DNA from 2 places in the Pseudoalteromonas sp. D15MCD-2 genome. Region 2 is predicted to be linked to the other one. Evidence: predicted binding sites of a transcription regulator. Region 2 holds the regulator's gene; the other holds the start of a gene.

Region 1 (17,708 bases), 230 kb from region 2:
ATGGTAAAGCAAGCTTTCTTAGACGATGAAGTTAAACAAAAGCTAGGTCTAAATTCTGCTAATTCAATCAACATCAGTCGTTTAGTTGCACAGGTTTGCTATTACTTTGAAGCCATTGCTCAATTACCTAAAGAGCAGCGTAGTAAAGCGCATATCTCAGTACCAAGTGGTAACTTTGGTAATGTGTGCGCTGCGATGATCGGTGCTGTGCTTGGTATGCCAGTAGCGAAACTAAGTGCTACAACTAACCAAAACGACACGGTGCCACGTTTCTTACAAAGCAAAGAGTGGGCGCCGAATGACACACTTGAGTCGTTATCGAACGCCATGGATGTGAGTAAACCAAATAACTGGCCACGTGTTCAGTTTATGTTGGATAACAAATGGTTTAGCTATGATGATTTTTATTCAAGCTGTGTTGGCGAAGAAGAAACAAAAGAGGTGATGAAAAAAATTCATCAAACGGGTTACATCGCAGAGCCTCATACTGCAATTGCTTATCAAGGCTTGAAAGAAAATCTAGCAGATGGCAGTGCAGGTATCTTTTTAGCGACTGCACACCCAGCAAAATTTAAAGACAGTGTAGAAGAAATTTTAGACATCGAACTACCTATGCCGAAACCACTTGCTGATGCGCTAGCAAATGAGTGTTTGGCTGAAGATATTAACTTTGATTATCAATTGCTTCGAACTGAGCTGTTAAATAAATTAGCATAACCTTGATTATAGAGCGGCTAAGCCGCTCTTTTTTATGCAGTCTTTTAATAAAGCCCTCAATGAAGTAACGAATGGCTATGACGGTTTAAAATCCGCATGCTTAGAATGACCCCTGCCGAGATACACAGCAAAATACTGATCACCGAAACGAGTTCATTTTGCGTCCATTGCATCAAGGTGAATGCCGAAATAAAAATGATAAAAGGTTTAAATTCATAGTAATAGCGACGTTTTCTTTGCTTGACTCGCTGGCTTGAATGATCGGTTCTTCTGGCTTCAGAACGCATCCGCCAAATGTTAGCACCTAATAAAAATAAGATTACACCGATTAATGTAGGCACATAATTATTGGCTAATGTGATACAACTGATGCCGAGAAAAAAGTATCCGTAGGGGACTAATTCGTATATTGGTTTAGCTAACATGTACTTATACCATCCTTGATATTGACCAGTCTTATAAGCTTAGTTTGCCCTAATAAAAACGCAATTTAACAGAGCGATTTTTGTTTAAGTAACATTTTAAATATCTATGAAATATTTTAAATTTATAAATTTTTGTTATGTATCAATAAAAAAATATCATTATTAAAACACTGTGAAATAAATTCAATCCCTGTTTAAATATGTTCATCTTTACAAGATAGGCAAAAGTGCGTTTTAAGCGTACAATACAGCCTTTAAAAAACACCATACACGTTGCCTTAGGAGACCCCATGTTAGAACGTAGCATGAATATTTCGGATTTCGATCCAGAGTTATTTGCAGCCATCAATAAAGAGACGGCTCGTCAAGAAGAGCACATCGAACTGATCGCGTCTGAAAACTACTGTAGCCCACGCGTACTTGAAGCGCAGGGTTCTCAGCTTACCAACAAATATGCTGAAGGTTACCCAGGCAAACGTTACTATGGCGGTTGTGAGCATGTTGACGTTGTTGAGCAATTAGCAATTGACCGTGCAAACGAATTATTCGGCACAGATTACGCTAACGTTCAACCACATGCGGGTTCACAAGCAAACGCAGCTGTTTTCCAAGCTCTTCTTCAGCCGCACGATACAGTACTAGGTATGAGCTTAGCTCATGGTGGTCACTTAACTCACGGCTCACACGTTAACTTTTCTGGTAAAACGTACAATGCAATTCAATACGGCCTAAACGACGAAACAGGCGAAATTGATTATGCTCAAGTTGAAGCACTTGCATTAGAGCACAAGCCAAAAATGATCATCGCTGGTTTCTCTGCATACTCAGGCGTTGTTGACTGGGCTAAATTCCGTGAAATCGCTGATAAAGTAGGTGCATACTTATTCGTAGATATGGCTCACGTTGCTGGTCTTATCGCGGCTGGTGTATACCCAAGCCCAATCCCTCACGCACACGTTGTTACAACAACAACTCACAAAACATTAGCAGGTCCTCGTGGCGGTCTAATCGTTTCTGCATGTGGTGATGAAGAGATCTACAAAAAGCTAAACAGCGCTGTTTTCCCTGGCGGTCAAGGTGGTCCTTTATGTCACATCATCGCTGCTAAAGCGGTTGCTTTCAAAGAAGCATTACAACCAGAATTCAAAGCGTACCAAGCACAAGTTGTTAAGAACGCACAAGCAATGGTTGAAGTACTGCAAGAGCGTGGCTATAAAGTTGTTTCTGGTAAAACAGACAACCACTTATTCCTTCTTGACCTAATCGATAAAGATATCACAGGTAAAGATGCTGACGCTGCACTAGGTAACGCAAACATCACTGTAAACAAAAACTCAGTACCAAACGACCCTCGTTCACCGTTTGTAACGTCTGGTCTTCGTATTGGTTCTCCGGCTATTACTCGCCGTGGTTTCAAAGAAGCTGAGTCAAAAGAGCTTGCTGGCTGGATCTGTGACGTACTAGACAACATCAACGATGAGTCTGTACAAGCAGAAGTAAAAGAGAAAGTTAAAGCTATCTGTAAAAAATTACCAGTTTACGCTTAATTACTAGTTAAACCGTAATTAAGATAACAATAGCGTTGTTTTTTGCTATTATAAAGGCCGCTTACTAAGCGGCCTTTTTTTGTTTTTTATAAACGGAAGTTGAACCCTATGCATTGCCCTTTTTGCACCGCAAAAGATACTAAAGTAATTGATTCTCGACTAGTTGGCGGTGGTCACCAAGTGAGACGTCGACGTGAATGTAACGAATGCCATGAGCGCTTTACCACCTTTGAGGGCGCTGAACTTGTGATGCCAAGAGTCATCAAGCAAGACGGTAGCCGTGAACCATTCAATGAAGACAAGTTACTGAATGGCTTGCATCGCGCTTTAGAGAAACGCCCAGTGAGCACTGAGCAGGTCGACGAAGTCGTTAACATCATTAAATCTCAACTTCGTGCTACGGGTGAGCGTGAAATCTCTAGCCATTTAATTGGCGAATGCATCATGGAGTCACTAAAGAAACTCGACAAAGTAGCCTATGTGCGCTTTGCATCGGTTTATCGTTCATTTGAAGATATTCGCGAGTTTGGTGAAGAAATCGCTCGTTTAGGTGATTAATCATGTCGTTTACAGAGCTTGATACGGCTTATATGGAGCGTGCCATTGAGCTTGCTAAACTAGGTCGTTTTACTACGACGCCAAACCCGAATGTTGGCTGTGTTTTGGTTAAAGATGGCGAAATAGTCGGTGAAGGGTTTCATCAATTAGCAGGGCAGGGCCATGCTGAAGTGAATGCCTTGGCTGTAGCTGGCGACAACGCGAAAGGCGCCACTGCATATGTGACTTTAGAGCCATGTAGTCATTATGGACGAACTCCACCTTGTGCCGAAGGTTTAAAAGCCGCGGGTGTTAGCAAGGTGATTGCCGCTATGGTTGACCCAAACCCTGCGGTGAGTGGTCGCGGCCTACAAATTTTAGCTGACGCCGGTATTAGCGTTGCATCAGGTTTACTTGAACAACAAGCGCGCGATTTAAATAAAGGCTTTTTAAAGCGTATGGAAACTGGATTGCCATATGTGACTTGTAAAATGGCATGTAGTTTAGATGGTAAAACTGCGCTAAATAACGGCCAAAGTAAATGGATAACAGGCCCTAAGGCGCGCCAAGATGTGCAAGCATTTCGTGCGCAAAGCTGTGCTATCTTAACCGGTGCAGACACCGTTATTACTGATAATGCCAAACTTAATGTTCGTGTTGATGAGTTGCCATTTACCATGCCAACCTCTTTGCCTTTGCGCCAACCAACCCGAATCATTATTGACTCACAAAACAGGTTAACGCCTGAGCTTGCGTTATTCAGCATCGAGAGCCCGGTGATAATTTTTACCACTTCGCTTGATAATCACACCAAATGGCCTCACTTTGTTAAACACGAAGTAGTACCAGCAATTAACAATAAAGTTGATTTATCGGCGGTTTTAAAGCGTCTTGCTGAACTACAATTTAATCATATTTGGCTCGAAGCGGGGGCAACCCTTGCTGGGGTGTTCGCAGAGCAAGATTTAATTGACGAATACATTGTTTATATTGCCCCTAAGTTAATAGGTGATATGGGCAAAAGCTTACTAAACTTTGCAGAAGTCACCATGATGAATGATATCACTGAACTGAACTTTACTGATACAGTGGTGATTGGCGACGATATTCGCTTAACAGCGATAAAAGCAAAGCAAGCCACAGACATTGAAAATAAAGAGTAGCACTATGTTTACTGGAATTATTGAAGCAACAGGTAAAATTGTTGAACTAACACAAAAGCAAGGTGATCTAGCTATTCGTATTCAAAGCGCTAATTTGGATATGAAAGACGTCAAGCTCGGTGACAGTATTGCCACCAATGGTGTGTGTTTAACGGTTGTCGCTAAACATAGCGATGGTTTTAGTGCTGACTTATCAAACGAAACAATTAGCTTAACTGGGTTTGCACATTATAAAAAAGGTCAAACAGTTAACCTCGAAAAAGCCATGCAACCGGTTTCTCGCTTAGGAGGGCACTTAGTGTCAGGGCATGTTGATGGTATTGCGACTGTCGAAAGTATTAGTCCCAATGCTCGTGCAACCGAGTACTGGTTAAGCACAGACAATGATTTAATGAAGTACATTCCGTACAAAGGTTCTGTGTGTATTGATGGCATTAGCCTAACCGTCAACGAGGTTGAGCAAAATCGCTTTAAGCTGACGATTGTTCCGCATACTGCAGAGCAAACAACGATTGCAGAATTTCAGGTGGGGACTCAGGTGAACTTAGAAGTTGACCAGATTGCTCGCTATTTAGAGCGCCTAATTAAAGGGGCTGAACAACCTTCCCGTTCAGACATATCAATGAGCTTGCTAGCACAAGCTGGCTTTATTAAATAAGCAAAGATACGTCACTATTAATCATACTCTCATGGGCACATTATGAATTTACACAGCGCGCAAGAAATTATCGATGACATTAAAGCCGGTAAAATGGTTATTTTAATGGACGATGAAGACCGAGAAAATGAAGGCGATTTAATCATCGCAGCAGAGCACATTAGTGCTGATGCTATCAACTTTATGGCAACACATGGCCGTGGTTTAATTTGTTTAACAATGACACAAGAGCGTTGTCAGCAGTTAGAATTACCACTGATGGTGAAAAATAACGGTGCAGCTTTTTCAACTAACTTCACTATGTCGATTGAAGCGGCGAAAGGTGTAACTACAGGTATTTCAGCGGCCGACCGTGCACGTACCGTTCAAGCCGCAATCGCTAAAGGTGCCGTGCCGAGCGATATCGTACAGCCAGGGCATATTTTCCCAATTATGGCGCAGCCTGGTGGCGTGTTAACACGTGCAGGTCATACTGAAGCAGGTTGTGATTTAGCGCGTTTAGCGGGTCTTGAGGCGTCATCTGTGATTGTTGAAATCTTAAACCCAGATGGCACCATGGCGCGTCGCCCTGATCTTGAAGTATTTGCTAAAGAGCATGACTTAAAGATTGGCACCATTGCAGATTTAATCGAATACCGAAACCTAAACGAAACCACCATTGAGCGCGTTGCTAAATGTAAACTGCCAACAGATCACGGTGAGTTTGATTTAGTGACCTACAAAGACACCATTGATGGTCAGCTTCACTATGTTTTACAAAAAGGTGAAGTATCGAAAGACGAGCCAACGTTAGTACGTGTTCACTTACAAAGTACCTTTAACGATATTCTATTATCAGATAGAAGTGCTGATCGTAGCTGGGGCTTATCAGATGCGATGGCTTATATCGCTGAGCACAACGGTGTGCTGGTTATCTTGGGTAAACAAGAATCAACTGAAGACCTAGAAGCAACCGTTAAAGCCTTTGCCGCTGAAGATGCTGGCGAAAATGTGAGTCATCGTAAATTCCAAGGTACATCGCGTACTGTGGGTGTGGGCTCGCAGATTTTGGCTGATTTAGGTATTGAAAAGATGCGCTTAATGAGCCGTCCTAAGAAGTACCATGCGTTATCTGGTTTCCACTTAGAAGTGGTTGACTACGTTGAGCCTAGCTCTTAATTAGGGAAAACAGATTTACTAGGCTACTTTTATATTTTTGTGGTATTATGCGCCGTAATTTTTGCGCAATCGCAACCGCTTAAACTTATTTTTTAGGGTTATTAAATGAAAATTATTGAAGGTAACAAATACGCACCGGGCAAAAAATTTGCCATTGTCATTTCTCGCTTTAATGACTTTATTGGTAGCAGCCTATTAGCAGGTGCTGTTGATGAGCTTAAGCGCACAGGTGGCGTATCTGAAGACGACATTACAGTTGTTTACGTACCAGGTGCCGTTGAATTACCTTTAGCAGCGAAACGCGTTGCAGCAAAGAAAGAACACGATGCAATCATCGCTCTAGGCGTAGTGATCAGAGGTGGTACACCACACTTTGATTTAGTCGCTGGCGAATCAAACAAAGGTCTTGCGCAAGTATCTCTTGAGTATGATATCCCGGTTGCATTTGGCGTATTAACCACTGAAAGCATTGAGCAAGCAATTGAGCGCGCAGGTACCAAAATGGGTAACAAAGGCGGCGAAGCTGCTTTAGGTGCGCTTGAAATGGTTAATGTGTTAGACAAAATTTAAGTTTAAGGAATCTCTGTGAAACCAGCAGCAAGACGTAAAGCACGTATCTTAGCACTTCAAGCCGTATACTCTTGGCAGTTAAGCGGTAACCCAATTGCTGATATTGAACAGCAAATGTTAATTGAAAATGATGTGACTAAGATCGACGTCGAATATTTCAAAGACCTAGCACGCGGTGTTGTTGTTAACTGTAAGCAATTAGATGAAATCGTTGCACCACATTTAGCACGCCCAGCTGATGAGTTAGACATGGTCGAAAAAGCAATTTTACGTCTGTCTGGCTATGAGCTGAAATTCCGTGAAGACGTACCTTACAAAGTGGCAATCAATGAAGGCATTGAGCTTGCTAAGATGTTTGGTGCTGAAGACAGCCATAAGTTTGTCAACGGTGTACTTGATAAAGCAGTGAAAGAACTGCGTAAGTAAGTAACCCCGTAAAGGAGAGCCGGCTTGGGCCGGCTTTTTTGTGTATGAAGGAATTTGAACTAATCAATCGTTACTTTAAGGGGCGTGGCATTATTCGCCGTGATGTGAACCTAGGTATTGGTGACGATTGTGCCTTAGTAACTGTGCCTGAAAACTGTCAATTGGCGGTAACAACAGACACCTTAGTTGCGGGCGTACACTTTTTTGATGACATCTCTGCGCGTGCCCTTGGGCATCGAGCTTTAGCTGTTAACTTAAGTGACCTTGCGGCAATGGGCGCTGAACCTACGTGGATTTCGGTAGGCCTTACGTTGCCTGAAGCAAATATCGAGTGGCTTGAAGAGTTCACTGAAGGCATGCATGAAATTGCAGAGTACTTCAATGTGCAAATCATTGGTGGTGATACCACTCAAGGCCCTTTAACTATTACGATTTGTGCTAAAGGCATCGTGCCTGAAGGCAAAGCACTGCGCCGTAGCGGTGCTAAAGTTGGCGATTGGATTTATGTAACAGGTCCATTAGGAGATGCTGGTGTAGCCATTGAAGCCCGTAAACAAGGCCTCGATATCGCCCCTGAACACTTAAGCTATTTAAATAATCGCTTTGATTATCCGACTCCACGTGTTGCAGCTGGTCAGGTTCTGCGAGGCGCTGCCTCTGCAGCAATTGATATTTCCGATGGCTTATTAGCTGACTTGGGCCATATTTTAGCGCTATCGCAAGTTAGTGCGGTGATCAATGTTGATAAAGTGCCTGTTTCTGATGCATTAAACTCGTCGATTCCACGAGCAGAGCAATTTGACTATATCTTAAATTACGGTGACGACTACGAGCTGCTGTTTACTGTGCCAGAAAGCAATAAAAGCATGGTTGATATGAAGCTACGCCAATATGGTGTTGAAGCAAGTTGTGTAGGTCAAATTAAAAGTGGCGAAGGTGAGATTGAGCTATTACTTGATGGTGAGCAATTTAATTATCAAGGTAAGGGCTTTCAGCACTTTACGAAGGAGCCGGTTTGAGCAGTAACCGATTATTCAATTTAAAACGCCCACACCAATTTTTTGGTTTGGGTTTTGGCTTAGGCCTTGCCCCTAAAGCACCTGGCACCTTTGGTACCTTTGCTGCCTTGCCATTTATTTTTACTACTATGTACTTTCCACTGTGGTTACAGATTGTGTTTGCCATCGTGATCAGTGTATTTGGTATTTGGGCATGTGGTAAAACAGCAGATGACTTAGGGGTACATGATCATCCAGCCATTGTTTGGGATGAAGTTGCTGGTTATTATATCACCATGATTGGTGCTGCACTGAGTTGGCAGTCACTGTTGGTTGGTTTTTTATTGTTCCGCTTTTTTGATATCGCTAAACCAGGCCCTATCCGAATTCTAGATAGACGTTTACACGGTGGCTTGGGCATCATGGCTGATGATATTTTAGCAGGTATATTTTCATTAATTTGTGTTCAAGCCTTGTTTAAAGCAGGCTATTTGCCTTTTTAAACGATGAGTTAAGTGTTACTTGGTGGCAAGTATATGATGCGATTTCTAGTTGTCTGTTTGTTGATGCTTTGCAGCACGTCTGCGTTTGCATCTATTACTGACTATGTCGTCAAACAGTGGAACATCCAAAATGGCTTGCCATCGCAATCTTTAAAAAGCATTGCTCAAGATGAGCAAGGTTATATGTGGCTAGGTACTCAGTTTGGCTTAAGCCGCTTTGATGGTAACACCTTCACTAACTTCAATACGCAAAACAGCGATTTCCTACCAAGTAATGGTATTAATAAGCTATTAGTCGATAGTACTGGGTTACTTTGGGTTGGTACCAAAAATGGCTTGGTAACACTTGATCCTAAAACCATGATGTCGCAAACCTTTAACGTCAAAGGTCCGGTTCGCGATATTCTTGAAGACTCCAAAGGCAGTATATGGATTGCAGCGAATGGCCTTTATTACGTTGCTCGAAATCAAGTCACACTCAATCAAAACTCAGCGTTAATTGTACCTGTATCTAATGCCACAGCAATTACGCAAATTGTTGGTTCAGTGAGCCAAATGGCGTTGTCGCCAGAAGGCATTTGGCTGGTCAATGAGCGTCATTTATTGCGTTTAACCAATACCTCTTCTGACTTTGCAAAGTTACGATTAGAGCTGACTGCCAAAGTTTCATTACCTGAGCGTTTAGCACAAACCATTATTCATGATATGGCTTGGCTTGAAGGGAACTTATACCTAGCTTCAGAGCTGGGTGCTTACTTTCTTGATTTAGATGACGAGCTGCGCCCATTCCCACTGCCAAATGCCAGTAACTCTGCCGTTTATAAGTTTATGAGCGACTCAGATGGGGCGCTTTGGATTTCGACCTATGGCCGACTGTTATTTCGTGATAATTCAGGGGATTGGCAATGGGTTGAGCCAAGCCAGCTCGATCAAAGCATTTGGTTTGCCGATATTTTCCGTGACAATCAAAATAATATTTGGCTGGCAAGTTTCAGTGAAGGCTTATGGCTTGCTCACGAAGGACGTATTGAACGTCACTCAGCTATCTCAAATATGACCGAAGCGGTGATGGCGATTAGCCAAGCACCTGATGGCAAACTATGGGTGGCTAACCGCAGCGGTGTTGGCTACTTTGATTACAACAAGAATTTTGTAAATCAAATTCCGAGTAACCAGTTTGGTCTAGCTGCAGTGCACGACTTACAATTTGATGGTGATCGTTTGTACATCGCAACAGGCCGCGGTGTGTTTTATTACGAAAATCAAAACTTGTATACGGTACCGGGGCGAGCGCTGCGCGATAACCCAGTATTCGCAATTAGCCGTTCTAGCAAAGGCGGTTTTTGGCTCGGTACTGGCCGTGGTATGTACCGCTTAAGCTACGGTGGTTTAACACCCTTTGCATACAATGCATTCTTAAGCAGTAAATTTATTACCTATGTTCTGGATGAGCAAAACTTTGGCTTAATTGGCACCAGTAAAGGGGCTTATTACTTTACCGACCGCGGGATTGAAAAAATTGGCGACCAAACCAGCTTAGAAAGTGCCTACGTTACTAGTATTTTGAATATTGAAGGGGTGGGGATATTAATTGGCTCACTTAACGATGGTTTATTTTATCGCAGTACCAAAGGTCAGTGGCGTCAGTTAGATGCGACAGATGGTCTGCCGTATGGCTCTATTTTTAGTCTTGTTTACGATAAGCAATTAAAACGTATCTGGGTTAGTACCATGAAAGGTGTATACCGCATGCCAGTAGAGCAGTTTGGTACTGATATCGAGAGCTTAAAAGTAGAACAAGTGATCTCATCGTTCGACCGTCAACTTGATGGTAAAGCAAGTCAGTGTTGTGCTGGTCTGGGTCATGACGCTGTAGCAGATACCGGTAACTCTATTTGGTACCCAAGCCTACAAGGTGTGGTAGAAATACCAAAGAGCGTTGAGCTTTTTGGTGTTCAAGCTCTTAAGCCTCGCATTGAAAGCTTGATCACGCCGCTTCGTCATTTAAGTACCGCAACTTTAGGTAATAAACCAGAGCTGCAAATTGATGAACGCGATGTAACGTTAAAATACACTGCGATTGATTATTATGCTCCTTCAAGTATTGAGTTCCGTTACCGTTTAAGTGGCTTAGACAGTGACTGGCGTTATGCCAATACTCGTCGTGAGGCAATCTATACCAACTTACCGCCGGGTTCGTTTTTATTCCAACTTGAAGCAAAACGCCGTGGTGAAGATTGGCAAAAAGCACGTCGTACTGAGTACAGCTTTGTAGTGCCGCGCCGTTTTGATGAGACTATTTATTTTAGACTCTTGATCACTAGTAGCTTTATTTTACTGTTCTACCTTGTATTTTGGGTATTTAGAGCGCAAGAGAAACGTAAGCAATTAGCCCTTGAAAGCTTAGTAACAGAACGTACCGTAGAGCTTCGAGAAGCTAACGATAAACTTAACCAAGTGAACTCACAGCTTAAGTTAGTTAGTCACTCAGATGAGCTTACAGGCCTACGTAGCCGCCGCTTCTTGTTTGATCAGCTCCCTAAAGATATCGAACACTTCCAGCGTAACTCGCAATCATTGCAAGCGCAGGGTAAGTCGCTCGTGCTATTGATAATTAACTTTGATAACTTCAGTCGCATTAATGATGCATATGGCCCGCTTGCCGGCGATAGCTGCTTACAGCAAATGGCGACTTTATTGAATAGTCGTACTCAAGGTTCTGACTATGTTGCACGCTGGAGTGGCGATGAGTTTTTACTCTTACTACGTGATTTCAAACGCACAGCAATAGACAATTATGTGGCCGATTTATGTGAAGCAATTGCAGCAAACCCATTTAGATTACCGAATGGAGAATCGACCACGATTACTGCGTCGGTTGGCTGGTCTTTCTATCCTTTACCTTTATTAGGTGGCCAAGTTATTGGTTGGGAAACCTCAGTTAACCTTGCTGATATTGCATTGCATCAAGTTAAAAAGCGCGGTGGTGATGGTGTAGCAAACATTACCTTTGACGAGCAATTAGATGCCTTTGAATTCGAGCAGAGCCACAATGTTGATCAGCAGCTTAGTGCACTTCAAGCTAATGGCTTAGCCGATATTAAAATTTGGATGCGTTAGCGTTTCTATTGGTATTAAAAAAGGAGCCTTAAGGCTCCTTTTTTGTGAATGCTGTTTGGCTTAAGCCATGAACTCTTTGATGCTAGTTAAGATACCACTTGCATCTAGGCCCATTTCGGCGTGCATTTCATCTTGCGTACCATGCTTAATGAACTCATCTGGAATACCTAAATTTAAGATAGTCACATCCGCTTTGATTGCAGCTAAGTATTCATTTACAGCAGAACCCGCACCGCCTGCAATGGCGTTGTCTTCTAGGGTAACAATGACATCATGACTGCCGAGTAATTCACTGATAGCGTCAGTATCAAGAGGCTTAATAAAGCGCATATCAATCACTGTTGCGTTAAGCTCTTCTGCAGCTACCTTGGCGTTCTCTAGCAGCGTACCAAACGACAATATGGCCACTTTATTACCTTGTTTGATATTACGCGCTTTACCAATTTCAATTGCACTCATGGTTGATTCAACCTCACAATTACCGGCACTACCACGTGGGTAACGAACAGCAACAGGTTGATTGCATTGGTAGCCAGTGTAAAGCATTTGGCGGCACTCGTTAGTGTCGCTAGGCGCCATGATAATCATGTTAGGAATACAGCGCATAAAGCTTAAGTCATAGGCGCCTTGGTGAGTTTCACCATCAGCACCAACAATACCGGCACGGTCAATAGCAAATAGAACAGGTAAGTTTTGTAATGCTACATCGTGGATAAGTTGGTCGTACGCACGTTGTAAAAAGCTTGAATAAATAGCAACAACAGGCTTCAACCCATCACAAGCAAGACCAGCTGCAAGCGTTACAGCATGTTGCTCAGCAATTGCTACATCAAAGTATTGCGCTGGGTACTCTTTAGAAAAACGTACCATGCCTGAGCCTTCACGCATGGCAGGGGTAATTGCCATTAGCTTGTCGTCTTGAGCTGCCATATCGCATAACCAGTCACCGAACACATTTGAGAATGTGGCAGCGCCCGGTTTTGATTTTGGTAATTTCGACATGCTCGGATCAAATTTTGGTACGCCGTGGTAGCCAATTGGATCTGCTTCAGCAGGCTTATAACCTTTACCTTTTTGCGTTTTAATATGTAGTAATTGCGGGCCTTTAAGGTTGCGCATATTACGTAAGGTATCAACCATCATATTAACATCGTGGCCATCAATTGGGCCGATGTAGTTTAGGCCTAACTCTTCAAAGAAAGTGCCCGGAATGACCATACCTTTTAAATGTTCTTCCATTCGGCTGGCAAGTTCTTTCACTGGCGGTAAACCAGAAAGAAGCTTTTTACTGCCTTCACGAATATTGGTGTAGAAGCTGCCAGATAAAATACGGGCAAAGTGATTGTTTAGTGCACCTACGTTTTCTGAAATCGACATTTCATTATCGTTTAAGATAATTAACACGTTAGGGTTAACATCACCCATGTGGTTCATCGCTTCAAATGCCATACCAGCAGTGATCGCACCATCGCCAATAACAGCAACTGTTTTACGATCTTTACCTTCTTTTTCGGCAGCAATGGCCATGCCTAAGGCTGCTGAAATAGAGGTGCTCGAATGGCCAACACTAAATGTATCGTAAGGGCTTTCTTCACGGTATGGGAAAGGGTGCAAACCGTCTTTTTGACGAATAGTATGCATTTGGTCACGACGACCCGTTAAGATTTTGTGCGGATATGCTTGATGACCCACATCCCATACTAAACGATCTTCAGGAGTGTTATAAACATAATGCAGCGCAACGGTTAGTTCAACAGTGCCTAAACCTGATGCTAGATGACCACTACTTTGCGAAACTGAATTAAGTAGGTATTCGCGTAACTCTTTACTAAACGCAGGTAACTTGTCTTGCGCTAAATCACGCAGCTGTGCTGGTTCGTCAACCAAACTTAATAATGGATACTTGCTACTATCAAGTGTCATGATTTTTTATACATCCTTCGCTAACCAGAGTGCATTATAGCCCATTGCTGCTCTGATTTTTTAGTTATTTTGTCTTTCTTTTTTAGGCATTAATAATTACGTTCAACGATATAGCTAGCAAGGCTCGCCAGTTCGCTGGTGTCGTAATCAATTGCCTCAAGAGCTTGATGAGCTTGAGCTAGTAAATCTTGTGCTTTTTGCTTTGCACCAGCCATACCTAATAAAGCAGGGTAAGTTGCTTTATTAGCCGCAATATCTGAGCCTTGTGGCTTACCTAATGTTTCAGTATCAGCTTCTACATCAAGGATATCGTCTTGTACCTGAAAAGCTAGCCCTATTGCTTGGCCAAATAGGTTTAATTGCGCGAGAGTATGTTCATCACAGCTTTTTGCACTCAATGCACCGAGTGTAATAGCACAATTAAGCAAGGCGCCCGTTTTTAGCTGATGAATGCGCTCTAACTGCGCAACGGTAATTTCTTTATCGGTCGCTTCAATATCCAGTGCTTGCCCACCTACCATACCTTCAATACCTGAGGCTTTGCTTAATGAGGCAATCATTTTTACTTGCTGGCTCGCAGGAACGGCAAATTGATGGTTGGCAATTAAATCAAATGCCAGCGTTTGTAATGCATCGCCCGCGAGTATGGCTTGCGCTTCGCCATAAACAATATGACAGGTAGGGCGGCCACGTCTTAAGTCATCATCATCCATGGCAGGTAAGTCATCATGGACTAAAGAGTAGCTATGAATACACTCAATAGCGGCAGCAAGAATATCAAGATCGGTCTTGTCTGCGCCCATCATTCGACCCGTTGCGTATACAAGGTATGGACGTAAGCGCTTACCACCATTTAAAACACCGTAATGGGTGGCTTCTTTGATGGTTTTTTCGGTATTAAGTGGTAGTTCGAAATAGCGATTTAAATGTGCTTCAACGTCTTCACGAGCGCGTTGTAGTTGTTCTTTTAATTGCACTTAATTAGTCCAAGTTTGAATCAAAATTGCTAAGAGGAGCTTGGCTATCGTTACCCATTAAAATGGCAACCTTTTGTTCGGCTTGCTGTAACTTACCAGACGAAGCATTCGCCAGTGCAATGCCGCGTTCAAATTGTTTTAGCGATTGTTCTAGTGACAATTCACCTTGCTCCATTTGTGCAACAATTTGAGATAATTCATCCAGCGCTTCTTCAAAGCTTAAGTTTTCTGGTTTCTTTGTTGCCATTGTGGCCTCGATAGCTGTTAGAAAGTGAGGCCAATTTTAGGTGGAATGCTAAACTAGGTCAAAGAATGATGTGTTTTTTTACGCATAATCCATTTTCAATATGCTATTTTTACGGTTTTAGATACAGCTTAAACTTGTAGCTTAAAAATCTTACATTAAAATAAAATTAATTCATTTAATGATTTAAGTATTTCAACTGCTTGCCGATAAGCAGTTAATAATAAAAATTTGATACCTGAGGGTGTCGTGTAATTGTTCCTCTGGAGGGGTATGTGGATTTAGCAACCATAATAGGTATTCTTGGTGCCATAGGCTTAATTGCTATGTCGATGGTGTTAAGTAGTGACGGCCAAGTTGCAATGTTTTACAACACGCCTTCGGTGGTCATTGTATTTGGTGGTTCGATTTTTATCGTATTATCGAATTTCACTATGGGGCAATTTTTGGGCATAGGTAAAGTCGCTGCAAAAGCCTTTATGTTCAAAATCGAATCTCCAGAAGAATTAATTGAAAAAGCAGTAGAATTAGCTGATTCAGCACGTAAAGGTGGTTTCTTAGCATTAGAAGAAGCCGAAATCCCCAACGGTTTTATGCGCAAAGGGGTCGATATGTTAGTGGATGGTCATGATGCTGATGTTGTTCGTGCCACCCTACAAAAAGATATTTCTCTTACAGCTAACCGTCATGAACTAGGGGCTGGTTTATTTAAATCACTTGCCGATATTGCCCCTGCGATGGGTATGATCGGTACGCTAATCGGTTTGGTTGCTATGTTATCAAACATGGATGACCCAAAAGCAATCGGCCCTGCAATGGCGGTTGCACTTTTAACTACTCTCTATGGTGCGTTCTTAGCAAACGTTGTTGCTATTCCAATTCAGGTAAAACTAGAGCTACGTAAAGACGAGGAAGCGCTTAATCAACGTTTAATTCTCGACGCGGTACTAGGTATTCAAGATGGTCAAAACCCGAAAGTAATTGAAGGTATCTTGAAAAACTACTTAGCTGAATCAAAACGTAAAGTTGATACCGAGGAGTAGGGCATGTCAGATCAAGAGTGCAAATGTCCACCACCGGGTTTACCCGCCTGGATGGGAACCTTCGCAGATTTAATGTCATTATTAATGTGCTTCTTTGTACTCTTGCTTGCTTTCTCAGAAATGGACGTACTGAAGTTTAAGCAAATTGCCGGCTCCATGAAGTTTGCTTTCGGTGTACAAAATAAAATTGAAGTAAAAGATATTCCAAAGGGAACCTCGGTCATTGCCATGGAGTTCACTCCGGGTAAACCTGAACCCACACCTATTGAAACGATTCAACAACAAACCGTAGAAATGACGCAACAAATGCTTGAGTTTCAGGCTGGCGACGAAAGCTCTGCCGGTGGTCGACAAGAACAGCGCGGTAATAAACGAGGTGGTGAATCGCAAAGTACGGCTCAGCAACAAGCTTTAGAACAGTCAATTTCAGCAGCTGATCAAGAACAAACAAATGAACTTGTGAAGAAAATTGCTCAGCAACTAGAACAGCAAATTATGGATGGTGCGATTGAGCTCGAGTCATTAGGCCAGCAAATTATTATTCGTATCCGTGAGAATGGCTCATTCCCATCAGGTAGTGCTTTTTTACAGCCAAAATTTAAACCTATTATTCGTGATATTGCTACGCTGTTAAAAGATGTGCCGGGTGAAATAACCGTGTCAGGTCACACTGATGACTTCCAAGTATCGAATGAACTTTATACTAATAATTGGGATTTATCATCAAAACGTGCGGTGGCAGTTGCCAGTGAAATGGAAAAAGCGCCCGGTTTTGATAAATCTCGTATGATGGTGGTAGGTCACGCAGAAACAAGGCCTCTTGTACCGAATGTGACCGATGAAGATCGCAAGCGTAATCGCCGTGTTGAAATCTCTATTATGCAAGGTAAAGCACACGAGTCTGACCCTATTGATGTAAGGCAATAAATCAATTAAAGTGAAACTTCATTAACACATGTAATGGAGTATAAAAATGAAAAAAGTTGATAAATATAGCTATATGCCAGGCAATGGTGATGGCGGTGATGATGATAAAACTGATTAAGGCACTGCATTTTGCCTGATTGGTTTGTAGAAATTAGAGTTATATTAAGCAATAGCTGGGTGTTCATTTTGAGCCCGGCTATTATTATTTTTTACCTTCGTAAAGATTGGCCCGCTTTTTATTTCTCTATCATTACTGCTGCTTTTTTCCTTTATGGAACTCTTATTTATTCTGCTTTAAGAGAGTTTGATGATATCTATATCTGGCGCTATGTAGTCTGGGCTTTTAATGATATTGCTTGGATGGCAATCATTGCTTACTTGGGTATTAAAGATAAAGTCTACTTATGGCAAAGTGTTTTAGGGCAGTTGGTTGTGATAATGGCGCCCATTCTACAGTTGTTCCGTTTAGTTGACCGCCACCTTTGGGATTTGTCTTACAGCACCTACATGTACAAGACCCTGCTACCGCTAATCAATATTGGTACTGTGGTCGTATGTTACCTACCGCTTATCTACCTCTTTACTCGACGAAGCCAGCAAGCATAAGGCGTTTCTTCGTTAAAAATCCTGTGCTAGACTACTGTTTATAAAAACAGTATTTAGTGTTGCGTTATGAAACTTTACATTGCCGAAAAACCATCCTTGGCGCGAGCCATTGCAGATGCACTGCCAAAACCACAAAAAAAGCATGATGGCTATATAGAGCTAGGTA
Region 2 (14,436 bases):
GATGGGGCGCTTATTAAGCCTTAACCGTAATGAAACCTACGACACCACTAAAATGTTTTCAGTGTGGGGAATTGTTGCGGATGCGTTGTTATTCCCTATGGCAATGTTTGTGTTGATCATCGTGATAGCCGCTTTTGTTGGGAATACTTTACTGGGGGGCTATAACTTTAGTTGGCAAGCGGCAGCACCAAAAGCAAGTAAGATGTCGCCAGCTAAAGGTATTAAGCGTATGCTTGGCCCTCAAGCAGGAGTTGAGTTAGTTAAGTCTATTTTAAAATTTGTAGTGGTTGCAGGTTTTGCGGTGTTCTTAATTAATACTTTCTTTGATGAAATACTGCACCTAAGCATTGAAAGCGCGCCCGGAAATTTTATCCATGCACTCGAAATACTATCTTGGATGTTCTTGGGGTTAACTTGTACGTTAATCATTATTGCAGCAATAGATTCTCCTTATCAAAGTCACAAACACCATAAACAGTTAAAAATGACCTTACAAGAGGTAAAAGACGAATTTAAAAACTCTGAGGGTGATCCGCAAATAAAAGCGCGTATTCGCCGTACTCAGCGTGAAATGTCGCAAAGGCGTATGATGCAAGATGTACCTGATGCCGATGTGATTGTAACCAACCCGACCCATTATTCTGTAGCACTTAAATACGATACAGCTAAAGCGGGTGCGCCAATTGTGCTTGCTAAAGGCGTAGACGAGCTTGCTATGCAAATTCGTAAAGTGGGTAAGGGTAATGACGTGCCAATTGTTGAGTCACCGATGCTTACACGTGCGCTGTATCACACCACCGATGTGGGCAATCAAATACCTGATCAGCTATTCACAGCCGTTGCGCAAGTGCTAGCTTATGTCTTCCAGTTAAAGCGCTTCCAAAAAGGGCGTGGAAAACGTCCTGTTCCACTTAATAAAAAGCTCCCAATACCCGATGCTTACAAATATTAGTAAGTAGTTATATAACTTGGAATAGTTATTGCAAATTCCGTGTAGTGTCAATATTTTGAAATTGTTGAATTATGGAATTTAAAGCGGTATTACAACAACTTAACAGAGATAAAAAAGAATATGCGAAGGGTATCGGCACGCCGTTAATGGTACTTGCTGCGCTGGGCATGGTGATTTTACCCCTGCCGCCATTTCTTTTAGATATTCTATTTTCGTTTAATATCGCGTTAGCACTGGTGGTGTTACTAGTTACTGTTTACACCATGAAACCACTTGAATTTGGTATGTTCCCTGCGGTTCTACTAATTGCAACCATCATGCGCTTAGCACTGAATGTCGCCAGTACCCGTGTGGTATTGCTAGAAGGTCATAACGGTGGAGATGCCGCTGGTAAAGTTATCGAGGCCTTTGGCTCGGTGGTTATCGGCGGTAACTATGCTGTTGGTTTAGTGGTCTTCCTGATTTTAATCATTATTAACTTTGTGGTTATCACCAAAGGTGCTGGCCGAATTTCTGAAGTATCAGCTCGCTTTACTCTTGATGCAATGCCAGGTAAACAAATGGCGATTGATGCTGACTTAAACGCCGGTTTCATTAGTGCAGAGCAAGCTCGTGAACGTCGTGAAGAAGTCACCCGCGAAGCCGATTTCTATGGTTCAATGGATGGTGCGAGTAAGTTCGTAAAAGGCGATGCGATAGCGGGTATCGTTATTCTAGTGATTAACATCGTTGGTGGTTTATTTGTTGGTATGATCCAACATGATTTATCGTTCAGCCGTGCGATGGAAGTGTACACCTTGCTAACCATTGGTGATGGTCTAGTTGCACAGCTACCTTCACTATTACTGTCTATCGGTACCGCAATCGTTGTTACCCGTCAAAATGAATCGCACAACATGGGCGACCAAGTTAAGACACAGCTAGGTAACGAAAAATCACTTTATATCGCATCAGGTATTTTAATCATCATGGGTATTGTGCCGGGTATGCCGCACATCGCATTTTTAAGCTTAGGTGCATTACTAGGTTACCTTGCTTATTTCACACAGCAACAAAAAGCCAAAGCAGAAGCCGAAAAAGCAGAGCAAGAGGCAAATGGTGGTGCACCAGGTACAGGTGTTGCCAATAAACAAGAACAAAAAGAGCTGGGTTGGGATGACGTTCAGCAAGTTGATGTTATTGGCTTAGAAGTAGGGTATCGATTGATTCCACTTGTTGACCAATCTCAAGGTGGTGAACTGTTAAATCGTATTAAAGGTGTGCGTAAAAAACTGTCTCAGGAGCTTGGCTTCTTAGTACCTCCTGTGCACATTCGCGATAACTTAGAGCTCGACCCGAATGCTTACAGAATCACTATGATGGGTGTTTCAAGCGGTGAGGGTGAGCTTAAGCATGGTGATGAGTTAGCGATTAATCCAGGCCAAGTATTTGGTCCAATCAAAGGGGTTGCCACTACAGATCCAGCATTCGGATTAGATGCGGTGTGGATCAAACCTGATCAAAAAGATGAAGCACAATCACTTGGCTATACCGTCGTTGATTCTGCAACTGTGGTTGCAACTCATATTAGCCAGTTACTTACTAACAGTGCTGCTTTACTACTTGGTCATGAAGAAGTACAAAACTTATTAGATATGTTAGCGAAGAGTCATCCACGTCTTGTTGAAGGACTGGTTCCTGACGTATTACCACTTACTACTATCGTAAAAGTGCTACAAAACTTACTCAATGAAGGAGTGGCAATTCGCGATATGCGCTCGATTGTTCAAACCCTTGTTGAGTATGGCCCACGTAGCCAAGACCCAGATGTACTAACGGCTGCAGTGCGAATTTCACTGCGCAGACTAATCGTTCAAGACGCTGTTGGTATGTCTTCTGAGATCCCTGTCATAACCTTGGCGCCTGAGTTGGAACAGATGTTGCATCAGTCACTTCAGAATGCAGGTGACGAAGGTGCCGGAATAGAGCCAAGCCTTGCAGAGCGACTTCAACAATCATTGAATGAAGCGCATCAAAACCAAGAAATGGCCGGTGAACCTTCGATACTGTTAACGTCAGGAATGTTAAGAACTGTGTTATCTCGCTTCGTTAAGTACACCATCCCAGGTTTAAGGGTGATGTCTTACCAAGAGGTACCAGACGAAAGACAGATTAAGATTGTCAGCTCAGTAGGCCAACAATAGGATAGTAAAGGGGTTGAACCATGAAAATTAAACGTTTTTTTGCTAAAGATATGCGCACAGCACTGAAAGAAGTGAAAGATGAACTAGGTGTTGATGCGGTTATTATGTCGAACAAAAAGCTTGCTAACGGCGTTGAAATCGTTGCAGCTGTTGATTACGACAAAGCAGCCCCGAAAGCCGAAGCTAAACCAGCAGTGGCACAATCAGCAGTGGCACAATCAGCAGTGGCACAATCAGCACCTGCTCCACAGCATAACTTTGTTAAACCTGAGCCAATGCGTGCTAAACCTGAGCCGCAAGCGAAAGTTGCTGATAGCCTACAAGCGTTACTTGAGCGTCAAGCCCCACGCCCTCGTTCGCCAGAGCTTGCGTCAATGTTTAGTCAATCTGGTATTGATACGAGTGAACACTATCAACCAAAAGAGCCAAGCTTTGAGCAGCAACAGCCTGAATATAAGCAAGCTCCTCGTTATCAACAGCAAGCAGCACCTCGTGTACAAACTCAAGCACATAGCTTAGGTTTTGATGACGACTTAGATTCTGGTTTTGATGATTTAGATTCACCAGCCGAGCACAAAAACTCAGCACCTGCGAATCAATCAGAAATGACGACCATGCGTGAAGAAATGAATGCGATTCGTCAATTACTTGAACACCAAGTATCTGGCTTAATGCAACAAGATATGGCACGCCGTGATCCGACTCGTGCATGTATGATTGACCGCTTAGCAGGTATGGGTATTGAACGTGATGTTGCAGAGCAAATGGCTTGTTTCATTCCTGACGACGTATCACGTCAACAAGCGTGGCAAGCACTTCTGCAAATGGTTGAAAACCAAATGCATACCACTAATAACGAAATTCTGCGTCAAGGCGGTGTATTTGCGTTAGTGGGTCCAACAGGCGTTGGTAAAACAACCACAGTTGCAAAATTAGCTGCACTGGGTGCACAAAAATATGGTGCTGATAAAGTGGCGTTGATCACCACTGATACCTACAGAATTGGTGCCTACGAACAATTGGCTACTTATGGTCGTATTATTGGCTGTGGTGTTAAGCAGGTAAAAGATGCGAATGAATTAGCTGAAGTGTTATACCATTTACGTAATAAGCGTCTAGTATTAATAGACACAGCGGGTATGAGCCAACGTGATTTACGTTTAACTGAGCAGTTAAATACCCTAATGCGTAATCAGCGTGTTGATATTCGTAGTTATTTAGTATTAAGTGCTACAGCACAGATAAATGTGTTGCAAGAAACCGTAAGACACTTTAAAAAGGTTCACCTAAGTGGCTGTATCTTCACTAAATTGGATGAATCTTTAAGTTTAGGTGAGATTATTAGCATAGCGATTCAAAATCGCCTGCCAATAGGGTATCTTACTAACGGTCAGCGCGTTCCTGAGGATATTCGCGTAGCGAATGCTGAAAAACTAGTGAAAAAAGCTGAACAATTGTATTTAAAACGAGCAAAAGCACAACATTCAAGACGTCAAGCAGTAGCGTCGAACACAGTAGGGATGTATGATTAACACAGTATTAGATCAAGCAAGCGGCCTGCGCAAAATGAATCAAAATAATAATAGTGGCGTTAAAGTTATCGCTGTTACTGGCGGTAAAGGTGGAGTGGGTAAAACCAACGTTTCACTCAATACCGCAATCGCATTAGGTCAGCAAGGAAATCGTGTATTAGTATTAGATGCCGATTTAGGTTTGGCAAACTGTGACGTAATGCTTGGCCTTCGTGTTGAACGTAATTTATCTCATGTTTTGTCAGGCGAGTGTGAGCTTGACGAAATTCTTGTTGAAGGCCCTGCGGGCATCAAAATTGTACCAGCGACGTCTGGTTCACAAAGTATGGTTGAATTAACGCCATCTGAGCATGCAGGCCTTATTCGCGCTTTTAGCGAGTTAAACACCGAATTTGATATATTAATTGTTGATACCGCCGCAGGTATTTCTGACATGGTATTAAGCTTTTCTCGTGCAGCCCAAGACGTTGTTGTGGTTGTATGCGATGAACCTACCTCAATTACTGATGCTTACGCACTTATTAAAGTGCTTAGCCGTGAGCATGGCGTATATAAATTTAAAATTGTTGCCAATATGGTGCGCAGTTTGCGTGAAGGGCAAGAATTATTTGCTAAACTTTCAAAAGTAACGGATCGTTTTTTAGATGTTTCAATGGAGTTGGTAGCAACCATTCCTTATGACGAGAACATGCGTAAATCTACGCGACGTCAAAAGGTGATTGTTGAATTATTCCCGAACTCACCGGCAGCGGTGGCGTTTAAAACATTAGCAACAAAAGCAGTTAAGTGGCCGATCCCTAATCAACCGTCTGGCCATTTAGAATTTTTTATTGAAAAACTAGTAAACGGCTAACTATGACAACATCGGTGAATAAAGCGATGGGATATCAATCAGCACAGAATTTAAATGCGATTGTCGAAAAACATGCCTCTTTAGTCAAAAAAGTGGCGTGCCATCTAATTGCTCGTTTACCTGCCAGTGTGCAACTCGATGATTTAATTCAATCAGGCATGATAGGCCTAATTGAAGCGTCAAAAAACTTTGATGCTAGCAAAGGTGCTAGTTTCGAAACCTTCGCTGGAATTCGTATTCGTGGTGCGATGTTAGACGAAATTCGTAGAGGTGACTGGGCGCCACGCTCAGTTCACCGAAATGCCCGCCTTGTGGCTGAAACCATTTCCGAATTAGAAAGCACGTTAAATCGTGAGCCCAAAGATACTGAAGTCGCTGAAAAACTTGATATTACGCTAGATGAGTACCATCATATTCTACATGATGTAAATTCGAGTAAAGTATTAGGTATTGAAGATTTAGGTGTAGATGAAGACGTCATCACACCAGTAGGTCAGGATTTAGGACTAGACAAACCGTTTAATAACGTTAAAAATGAGCGGTTTAACCAGTCTCTATTAACGGCTATCCAATCGTTACCAGAAAGAGATGCTCTCGTTTTGTCTTTGTACTACAACGACGAAATGAACTTAAAAGAAATAGGACACATACTCGATGTTAGCGAGTCGCGTGTGAGTCAAATACATGGTCAGGCGATGATTAAGCTCAAAGCAAAAATCAATGACTGGATTAATTAGTAGTAAGTAAATAAAGGTTCAAACCTCACCGGAGGATGTTTTGGATAAAAACATGAAAATTCTTGTTGTTGATGATTTTTCTACAATGAGACGTATCATTAAAAATCTATTAAGGGATTTAGGTTTTACCAATGTGCAGGAAGCTGACGACGGTTCAACAGCATTGCCAATGCTACAAAATCAAGAATTTGATTTTGTTGTAACAGATTGGAACATGCCTGGTATGCAAGGTATTGATTTGTTACGTGCAATTCGTGCTGATGATAGCCTTAAGCATATTCCTGTATTAATGGTGACAGCTGAAGCGAAAAAAGAACAAATTGTTGCTGCTGCTCAAGCAGGTGTTAATGGCTATATCGTTAAACCATTCACTGCTGCGACACTTAAAACCAAATTGGAAAAAGTGTTTGAACGTTTAGGTTAATCTAAGGGGAGAGGCTTATGTCAGCACTTGCTGCGCCTCAAATAAGTTTAGAGCAAGCTCGTCAACTTGTTGAGTATCTTGAAAATGGTGAACAAGAAAAAGCAGATAAGCTCATTCTTGACGCTGCATCAAAAGAACAATCAGAGTTGTTTGCTGAAGTCGGCAAATTGACGCGTCAGCTTCATGAAGCGTTAAAAAACTTTGACCTAGATACTCGTCTCACTGATTTAACTACCGACGCGATCCCAGACGCTAAGCAGCGCTTAAATTATGTTATGGAAATGACAGAAAGCGCCGCCAATAAAACCATGGATGCGGTTGAAGCAAGTTTACCAATAGCGCAACAACTTGCTGATGAAATTGCCGCAATCAAACCTACGTGGGATCGTTTAATGAACCGAGAAATTGAACTCGGTGAATTTAAATCGTTATGTCATAGCTTAGATAAGTTCATGAATAACTCGCATACCAAAACCGATGAGCTCCAAGGTTTGATGACTAATGTGCTGATGGCGCAGGATTATCAGGATTTAACCGGACAAGTTATTCGCCGTGTTATTGAGTTGGTGCGAGAGGTAGAAGACAGTTTAATTAATCTCTTAACTGTGTTTGGCAGTCAAGAAGATGGTCATCAACAACAAGAAAAACAGGCCATAGAAAAAGCACCTGCAACAAGTGACACACTAGCAGGTCCTGAAGGGCCAATTATTGATAAAGAGTCTCGCGATGATGTTGTCTCAGGACAAGATGAAGTCGATGATCTATTATCAAGTCTGGGCTTCTAAGAGGAGAGTAGCTGCATGAGCTTTGAAGTCGATGAAGATATATTACAGGATTTCCTTGTTGAAGCAGGAGAAATCTTAGAGCTTTTGTCAGAGCAATTAGTCGAGCTTGAAAACAACCCAGAAGACAAAGATCTATTAAACGCCATTTTTAGAGGCTTCCATACTGTTAAAGGTGGTGCAGGCTTCTTAAGTATGACTGAGCTTGTAGATGCGTGTCATGGTGCAGAGAATGTTTTCGATTTATTACGTCAAGGTGTACGCAGTGTAACACCAGAACTAATGGACGTAATTTTACAGGCTCTCGATACTATCAACGAAATGTTCGCTACGATTCAAAATCGCGAACAGCCAGAGCCTGCAGATCCAGCTCTATTAGAAGTCCTTCATAAATTAAGTCAGCCACCAACCGCAGAAGAGCTTGCAGGTGAAGACTTATCTGTAGCAGAGGATGTTGCAGTTGCACCTGAAGAACCCGCAGTTGAAGAGCCTGCTGTTGATACGCCTGAAGTCACAGCAGATACAGCAACAGACAATATCGATGAAGATGACCCGTTTGCGTTTGATATGTTATTTGATGGCGGCGGTCTTGCAGATAGCAGCGCTGAGCCTCAAAATATTGACGAAATCACCGAAGACGAATTTGAAAGCTTACTAGATGAACTGCATGGCAAAGGGCAAGGTCCAGCAGCGACTGCTCCTGAAGCAATTAGCAGTGATAGTGACGATATTACCGATGATGAATTTGACAGCTTATTAGACGAACTGCATGGCGTTGGTAACTTCGGTGAAGTAAAACAAGATACTTCTGCTCAGCCTGAAGCAGCAAAACCAGCACAGCCGGCTCCTCAAGCACCTGCAGCAGATACTTCAACCAATGACTCAGACGATGAAATTAGCGATGACGAGTTTGAAGCGCTGCTTGATGAATTACACGGTAAAGGTACTGCTCCTCAGTCTTTAGAAACGGCTGCGCCAGAAAAAGCGCCTGAACCACCAAAAGCAGAACCTGCAAAACCAGCACAGCCTGCAGCATCAAAACCGGCACCTGCGCCTAAACCTGCTGCCGCAGCGCCTAAACCTGCTCCAGCTCCTGCAAAAGCACCAGAAAAATCGCCTGCAGCCTCTGCTGCACCGAAAAAAGCGCCACCACCACAGGCAGAAACAACGGTACGTGTTGATACTAAACGTCTCGATGAAATCATGAACATGGTGGGTGAGCTGGTATTGGTCCGAAACCGCTTAGTGAGCCTTGCTAATAACAGCAATAGCGAGTCAATGGGCAAAGCCATCTCTAACCTAGATGTGGTAACCGCAGACTTGCAAGGCGCGGTTATGAAAACCCGCATGCAGCCAATTAAGAAAGTATTTGGCCGTTTCCCGCGGGTTGTTCGTGACTTAGCCCGTAGCTTGAAAAAAGATATTAACCTGCAGCTAGTTGGTGAAGAAACCGATTTAGATAAAAACCTTGTTGAAGCACTTGCTGATCCATTGGTGCACTTAGTGCGTAACTCTGTTGACCATGGTATTGAAATGCCAGATGTGCGTGAAGCCGCAGGTAAACCGCGTACAGGTACCGTAACGCTTTCGGCATCACAAGAAGGTGATCACATCCTACTAACCATTCGTGATGATGGTGCAGGTATGGATGCTGAGAAACTGAAAAAAATCGCAATTAGCAAAGGGGTGATCGATCACGACCAAGCAAGTCGCTTGTCGGATACCGAAGCGTACAACTTAATCTTTGCACCAGGTTTCTCAACCAAAGAAGAGATCTCTGACATCTCAGGACGTGGTGTGGGCATGGATGTTGTTAAAACTAAAATCACTCAGTTAAATGGCTCGGTTAATATTCAGTCTGAGCTGGGTGTAGGTACTGTACTTGAAATCAAGGTGCCATTAACACTTGCTATCTTACCGACCTTAATGGTTGTTGTGGGTGAGCAAACTTTTGCATTACCACTTGCTGGTGTTAGCGAAATTTTCCACCTTGATTTAACTAAAACTAACGTAGTTGATGGCCAACTGACAATTATTGTACGTGAAAAAGCGATCCCGCTTTTCTATTTACAACATTGGTTAGTAAAAGGCGCCAACCGCCAAGAGCGTAAAGCCGAAGGTCACGTGGTGATTGTACAAATAGGTACTAAGCAAGTGGGCTTTGTAGTTGACTCGTTAATTGGTCAAGAGGAAGTTGTTATTAAACCTTTGGATGCCTTATTGCAAGGTACACCAGGTATGGCAGGTGCGACAATTACTTCTGATGGTGGCATTGCATTGATCCTCGACGTACCTAGCATGCTTAAACACTACGTTGGCTAATAATAAATAATAAAGTGCAGCATTTAGCTGCACTTTGAATGATATAAAACAAGAGAGTGCCAATGGCAGTCAAAGTATTAGTTGTTGATGATTCAAGCTTTTTTCGCCGCCGTGTAAGCGAAATTTTAGAGCAAGACAGCAATATTCAAGTGATTGGTTTTGCCGTAAACGGTCGTGAAGCGGTCGATAAAGCCCGTGAATTAAAACCTGATGTAATTACTATGGATGTTGAAATGCCGGTTCTTGATGGCATTAGTGCCGTGAAAGAAATAATGGCAGCAACACCGACTCCTATTCTAATGTTCTCATCACTCACCCGTGATGGTGCAACAGCAACCCTAGATGCACTTGATGCTGGTGCCTTAGATTTTTTACCGAAAAAATTCGAAGATATTGCGCGCAACAATGAAGATGCAATCGCGCTTTTACAAAATAAAGTAAAAGAGATTGGTCGCCGTCGCCTTTCTCGTTTTGCGCGCCCAGCACCTATTTCGCGACCAACTCCGGCACCTGTACCACGGAGCAGTAGCAGTACAAGTGCTCGCAGCGGGATTGTTCAGCCTGATCGCAGCTTTAGCCGTCCAGCTCCTGCTAGCTCGCCTGCAGCCTCGTCATCGAGTACAAGTAACATTCGCGCTTCAGGCAAGCAATATCAGTTGGTTGCTATTGGTACATCAACCGGTGGACCTGTAGCGCTACAAACAATTTTAACTCAGCTGCCAGCTAACTTTCCGCATCCAATTTTGCTTATTCAGCATATGCCAGCTGCGTTTACACCTGCTTTTGCAGCCCGCCTCAATGGATTATGCAGAATCAATGTGAAAGAAGCGCAAAATGGTGACCGCTTAATGCCTGGTACCGCTTATTTAGCACCTGGTGGTCAACAAATGCTAATAGAAGGACGAGGCGGCTCTCGCACACTACGTGTGTTTGAAGACGACAGTCCGCGTATTACTTATAAACCGAGTGTTGATGTGACTTTTGCTAGTGCTGCAAAAACCTTTGGTGGTGATGTGCTAGCTGTCGTATTAACGGGCATGGGCGCTGATGGCCGTGATGGTGCGCGTATGCTTAAGCAAGTCGGTGCTACTATTTGGGCGCAAGATGAAAAAACCAGTGTGGTGTATGGTATGCCACAAGCTGTTGCAAATGCGGGGCTGGCGAGCGAGAGCTTAGCACTAACCGATGTTGCAGCTCGCCTAACACGTGAGACTGGTTGTGGATAAGCTATCTTTTCTTGGCTTAATTGTCGCGATAAGTGCAATCGCCTTTGGTTATGCATTAGAGGGCGGTGTTGTTTCTGCACTATTTAATGGTCCTGCGCTTATCATCGTACTCGGTGGTACGCTTGGGGCTGTGATGCTTCAAACCCCTGCAAGTGTTTTTACTAAAACACTAAAGATCAGTCATTGGGTGTTTTTTCCGCCATATCACGATATTGATGCAGCCATCGAACAAGTTAAGCGTTGGTCACACAAAGCACGCCAAGAAGGTTACTTAGCCCTTGAGTCTGAAGCGCTGTCGCATTCAGATCCTTATGCGGCAAAGGGGTTGAGTCTACTTGTTGACGGGATTGATGAGCAAAAGCTCAGAGATACCCTTGAAATTGATTTAATGCTTGAACGCGAGCGCTTACTCGAGGTAAGCCGGGTTTACGAAGCAATGGGTGGTTATAGCCCTACAATTGGTATTCTAGGTGCGGTACTCGGTTTGATTCAGGCCATGCAATTTATCACCGATCCTGAAAAACTGGGTGCCGGTGTCGCTACTGCGTTTATCGCTACTATTTATGGTGTTGGTTTAGCTAACTTATTATTCTTGCCTATGGCGAATAAACTTAAGCAGCAAGTTGAGCAAAAAATGCTTTATCATGAACTACTTGCTGAAGGTATTATTGCTATTTCGCAAGGTGAAAGCCCACTTAATATCGAACTAAAACTTGAGGCGTACCGTGTAGAGCGCCCAAGCTTAGTTGACGAGTAATTTATTATGATGCGCCGTCGTCTGCGTCATAACACGTCAAAAAACCAACATACTGAACGCTGGCTTGTCTCTTATGCCGATTACATGACCATCATGTTTGCTTTTTTTGTGGTCATGTATGCTATCGCAATTAGTAAAAATGAAGATTTTCAAATTCTCTCAGACTCACTGGAGCAGGTGTTCGAAAAATCAGCTCGTCAGCAACAACAGGTTGGCACTGGGGTTAACGGCACAGGCATATTAACTGACAGAGTCAGCCCTGAGAACGACATTCTATACGGTGAGAGCATCCGTAAAGATGAGCAAGGCCCTGAATTACTCGATGGGCAAAGCGAAACCAGCAATATTGAGAAAAAACATCTCGGCAAGCCACTCGACAGCTTACTTACTAAATTGCAGTCTGCGCTTATTGATGAAATTCGTGATGGTGAAGCGAGTTTAGAGCTTCACCAAGATTGGCTTATTATCGAATTAAGTTCAGGTATGCTGTTTTCATCGGGCAGTGCTGTTGCACAGCAGCGTGCCAAGCAAGTTGTTGGTTTAGTGAAAGATATTATCGCACCGGTTGATAACTACATTCGCGTGCGTGGTTATACCGATAACGAAGGTATTCGTAATGAGATGTTTCGCTCAAACTGGGAGCTATCTGTAGCGCGGGCTACATCCGTACTGGTTGAGCTTGAGAGTTTAGGCATTAACCCTGCACGTATGGCTATTGAAGGCTACGGGCAGTATTCGCCCTTCGCAAGTAATGACACTGAGCAAGGCCGCGCAGAAAACCGCAAAGTGGTTGTTGCATTGTCTAAATATGGCTTACCGCCAAAAGAGCCAGAAAATACTGAACAAGAGTCACAAAACCAACCCCAACAGACGACAGAAATTGAGTTGCCAAGCGATGATAACAGCATTAAAGTGATTCAATTACCACATGGTGGCATTAGGATTACTACGCGCAATGAACAATAATAAGGTGTGATGTGAAAGTTTGGACCGTAGCGAATCAAAAAGGTGGAGTAGGGAAAACAACAACAGCCGTTAGCCTTGCTGGTATTCTCGCTTTACAAGGAAAACGCGTGTTACTTATTGACACCGATCCGCATGCATCATTGACTTATTATTTTGGTATCGACTCAGAAGACTTAGAAGTTAGCGTGTATGATATCTTTGCGCGCGGCAATAACATGGCCAGTGAAGAAATTTTACAGGCTCTATGTCCATCAACACTTGAAAACCTTGATATCTTACCTGCGACTATGGCAATCGCGACGCTTGATAGAAGCATGGGCAATAAAAATGGCATGGGCTTAATACTTAAAAAAGCACTGGCCAAAATTAGCGACCATTATGATTATGCGATTATTGATTGCCCGCCTGTTTTAGGGGTTTTGATGGTTAATGCACTTGCTGCCAGTGAGCGAATTTTAGTGCCAGTACAAACAGAATTTTTGGCCTTAAAAGGGCTTGATCGTATGATGCGTACGATGGAGTTGATGCAAACATCGCAAGCAAAACAGTACCAATATACAATTATTCCTACAATGTACGATAAACGTACTAAAGCATCACTTGAAGCTTACAAGACTCTGCAGGATAATTACAAAGATAAAGTATGGTCAGGCGTGGTGCCTGTCGATACAAAGTTTAGAGATGCTAGTTTAGCACAGCAAGTGCCGATTCAATTTTGCCCGCGTTCGCGTGGCGTTTTTGCCTATCGTGCACTGCTTGATTACTTAGTTGCACAAGGTTAAAGATGAGTAAGCATTTATTTGCCAATGAAAAAGTGATGACCCAATATTTGGGCGCTTTGTTGTGTGAAGATGAGCCTACAGACCAAAATCTTGAGCCAGTCGCAAAGCTGCTGGAGCAGGTTAAAGAGCCTGAAACTAAGACAGAAGAAAAGCTGACAGACGTTCAGCCTACTCCAGAACCTGTTTTACCACCCCCTGAACCGACTAAAGAGCTTGAGAAAACCGAGAACCAAGCTAATATCAAAGATATAGTCGCAGAACCTAAAGCTGAACTGGTTGCAAAAACCTCGTCTGATCGTCAAGAAGACTATTTTGATGGTGAATTTCAGGCATTATTCTTTGAGGTTGCAGGGTTAACGCTTGCTGTACCGTTAAAAGCATTAGGGGGAATTCATCAGCTGGCAGAGGTTAACCAATTATTTGGTAAACCTAAATGGTTTAAAGGTGTAATGCTAAACCGTGAAGAAAAACTAAATGTTGTTGATACTGCAAGTTGGGTTATGCCAGAAAAGTATGATGAAAAATTAGAACAATCATTAGATTATCAGTATTTAATCACCTTAGGTGATAGCCAATGGGGATTATTGGCTGAAAAGCTCGTAAATAATATTACGCTTCGTAAAGAAGATGTAAAATGGCGAGCAAAATCAGGTAAGCGGCCTTGGCTTGCAGGTGTCATCAAAGAGAAAATGTGCGCCTTGATTGACGTTGAAAATTTAAATCAGTTGCTAGAGCAGGGCTTAGACAGCCGTGAGCAGTAACTATTTTTACGGAGTAATAGCATGAGTGAAGAAAGACTACTGTCAGCAAATAAAAACGCTGATAGCAACGATGAAGTGTTACAGTGGGTAACCTTTAAACTTGAAGAAGAAACGTACGGCATTAACGTAATGCAAGTACAAGAAGTACTTCGCTATACC

The links. The regulator FliA, encoded in region 2, starts transcription of late flagellar genes. The targets are predictions, from matches to a motif close to CTAAAGNTNNNNNNNNNNNNGCCGATA.
Region 1: pomA (flagellar motor protein PomA) is a predicted target of FliA. The motif match lies at 15,152-15,178, and genes of this name have one in related genera.

What each region holds. Positions count from the first base shown of each region.
Region 1 covers NZ_JBCFQE010000001.1:2,857,669-2,875,376, reverse strand. The annotation lists gene thrC (threonine synthase) at 1-717, shown strand, start outside; gene AADY36_RS13255 (hypothetical protein) at 774-1,142, opposite strand; gene glyA (serine hydroxymethyltransferase) at 1,433-2,689, shown strand; gene nrdR (transcriptional regulator NrdR) at 2,798-3,247, shown strand; gene ribD (bifunctional diaminohydroxyphosphoribosylaminopyrimidine deaminase/5-amino-6-(5-phosphoribosylamino)uracil reductase RibD) at 3,250-4,389, shown strand; gene AADY36_RS13235 (riboflavin synthase) at 4,394-5,047, shown strand; gene ribBA (bifunctional 3,4-dihydroxy-2-butanone-4-phosphate synthase/GTP cyclohydrolase II) at 5,090-6,205, shown strand; gene ribH (6,7-dimethyl-8-ribityllumazine synthase) at 6,311-6,775, shown strand; gene nusB (transcription antitermination factor NusB) at 6,791-7,201, shown strand; gene thiL (thiamine-phosphate kinase) at 7,246-8,220, shown strand; gene AADY36_RS13210 (phosphatidylglycerophosphatase A family protein) at 8,217-8,702, shown strand; gene AADY36_RS13205 (two-component regulator propeller domain-containing protein) at 8,736-11,822, shown strand; gene dxs (1-deoxy-D-xylulose-5-phosphate synthase) at 11,883-13,745, opposite strand; gene ispA ((2E,6E)-farnesyl diphosphate synthase) at 13,835-14,722, opposite strand; gene xseB (exodeoxyribonuclease VII small subunit) at 14,727-14,969, opposite strand; gene pomA (flagellar motor protein PomA) at 15,242-16,009, shown strand; gene AADY36_RS13180 (flagellar motor protein MotB) at 16,013-16,936, shown strand; gene AADY36_RS13175 (hypothetical protein) at 17,066-17,542, shown strand; gene AADY36_RS13170 (DNA topoisomerase III) at 17,609-17,708, shown strand, end outside.
Region 2 covers NZ_JBCFQE010000001.1:2,627,398-2,641,833, reverse strand. The annotation lists gene flhB (flagellar biosynthesis protein FlhB) at 1-952, shown strand, start outside; gene flhA (flagellar biosynthesis protein FlhA) at 1,024-3,135, shown strand; gene flhF (flagellar biosynthesis protein FlhF) at 3,156-4,667, shown strand; gene AADY36_RS12100 (MinD/ParA family ATP-binding protein) at 4,660-5,520, shown strand; gene AADY36_RS12095 (RNA polymerase sigma factor FliA) at 5,547-6,257, shown strand; gene cheY (chemotaxis response regulator CheY) at 6,298-6,681, shown strand; gene AADY36_RS12085 (protein phosphatase CheZ) at 6,699-7,466, shown strand; gene AADY36_RS12080 (chemotaxis protein CheA) at 7,482-9,785, shown strand; gene AADY36_RS12075 (protein-glutamate methylesterase/protein-glutamine glutaminase) at 9,848-11,011, shown strand; gene AADY36_RS12070 (flagellar motor protein) at 11,004-11,768, shown strand; gene AADY36_RS12065 (flagellar motor protein MotB) at 11,775-12,734, shown strand; gene AADY36_RS12060 (ParA family protein) at 12,746-13,516, shown strand; gene AADY36_RS12055 (chemotaxis protein CheW) at 13,519-14,277, shown strand; gene AADY36_RS12050 (chemotaxis protein CheW) at 14,299-14,436, shown strand, end outside.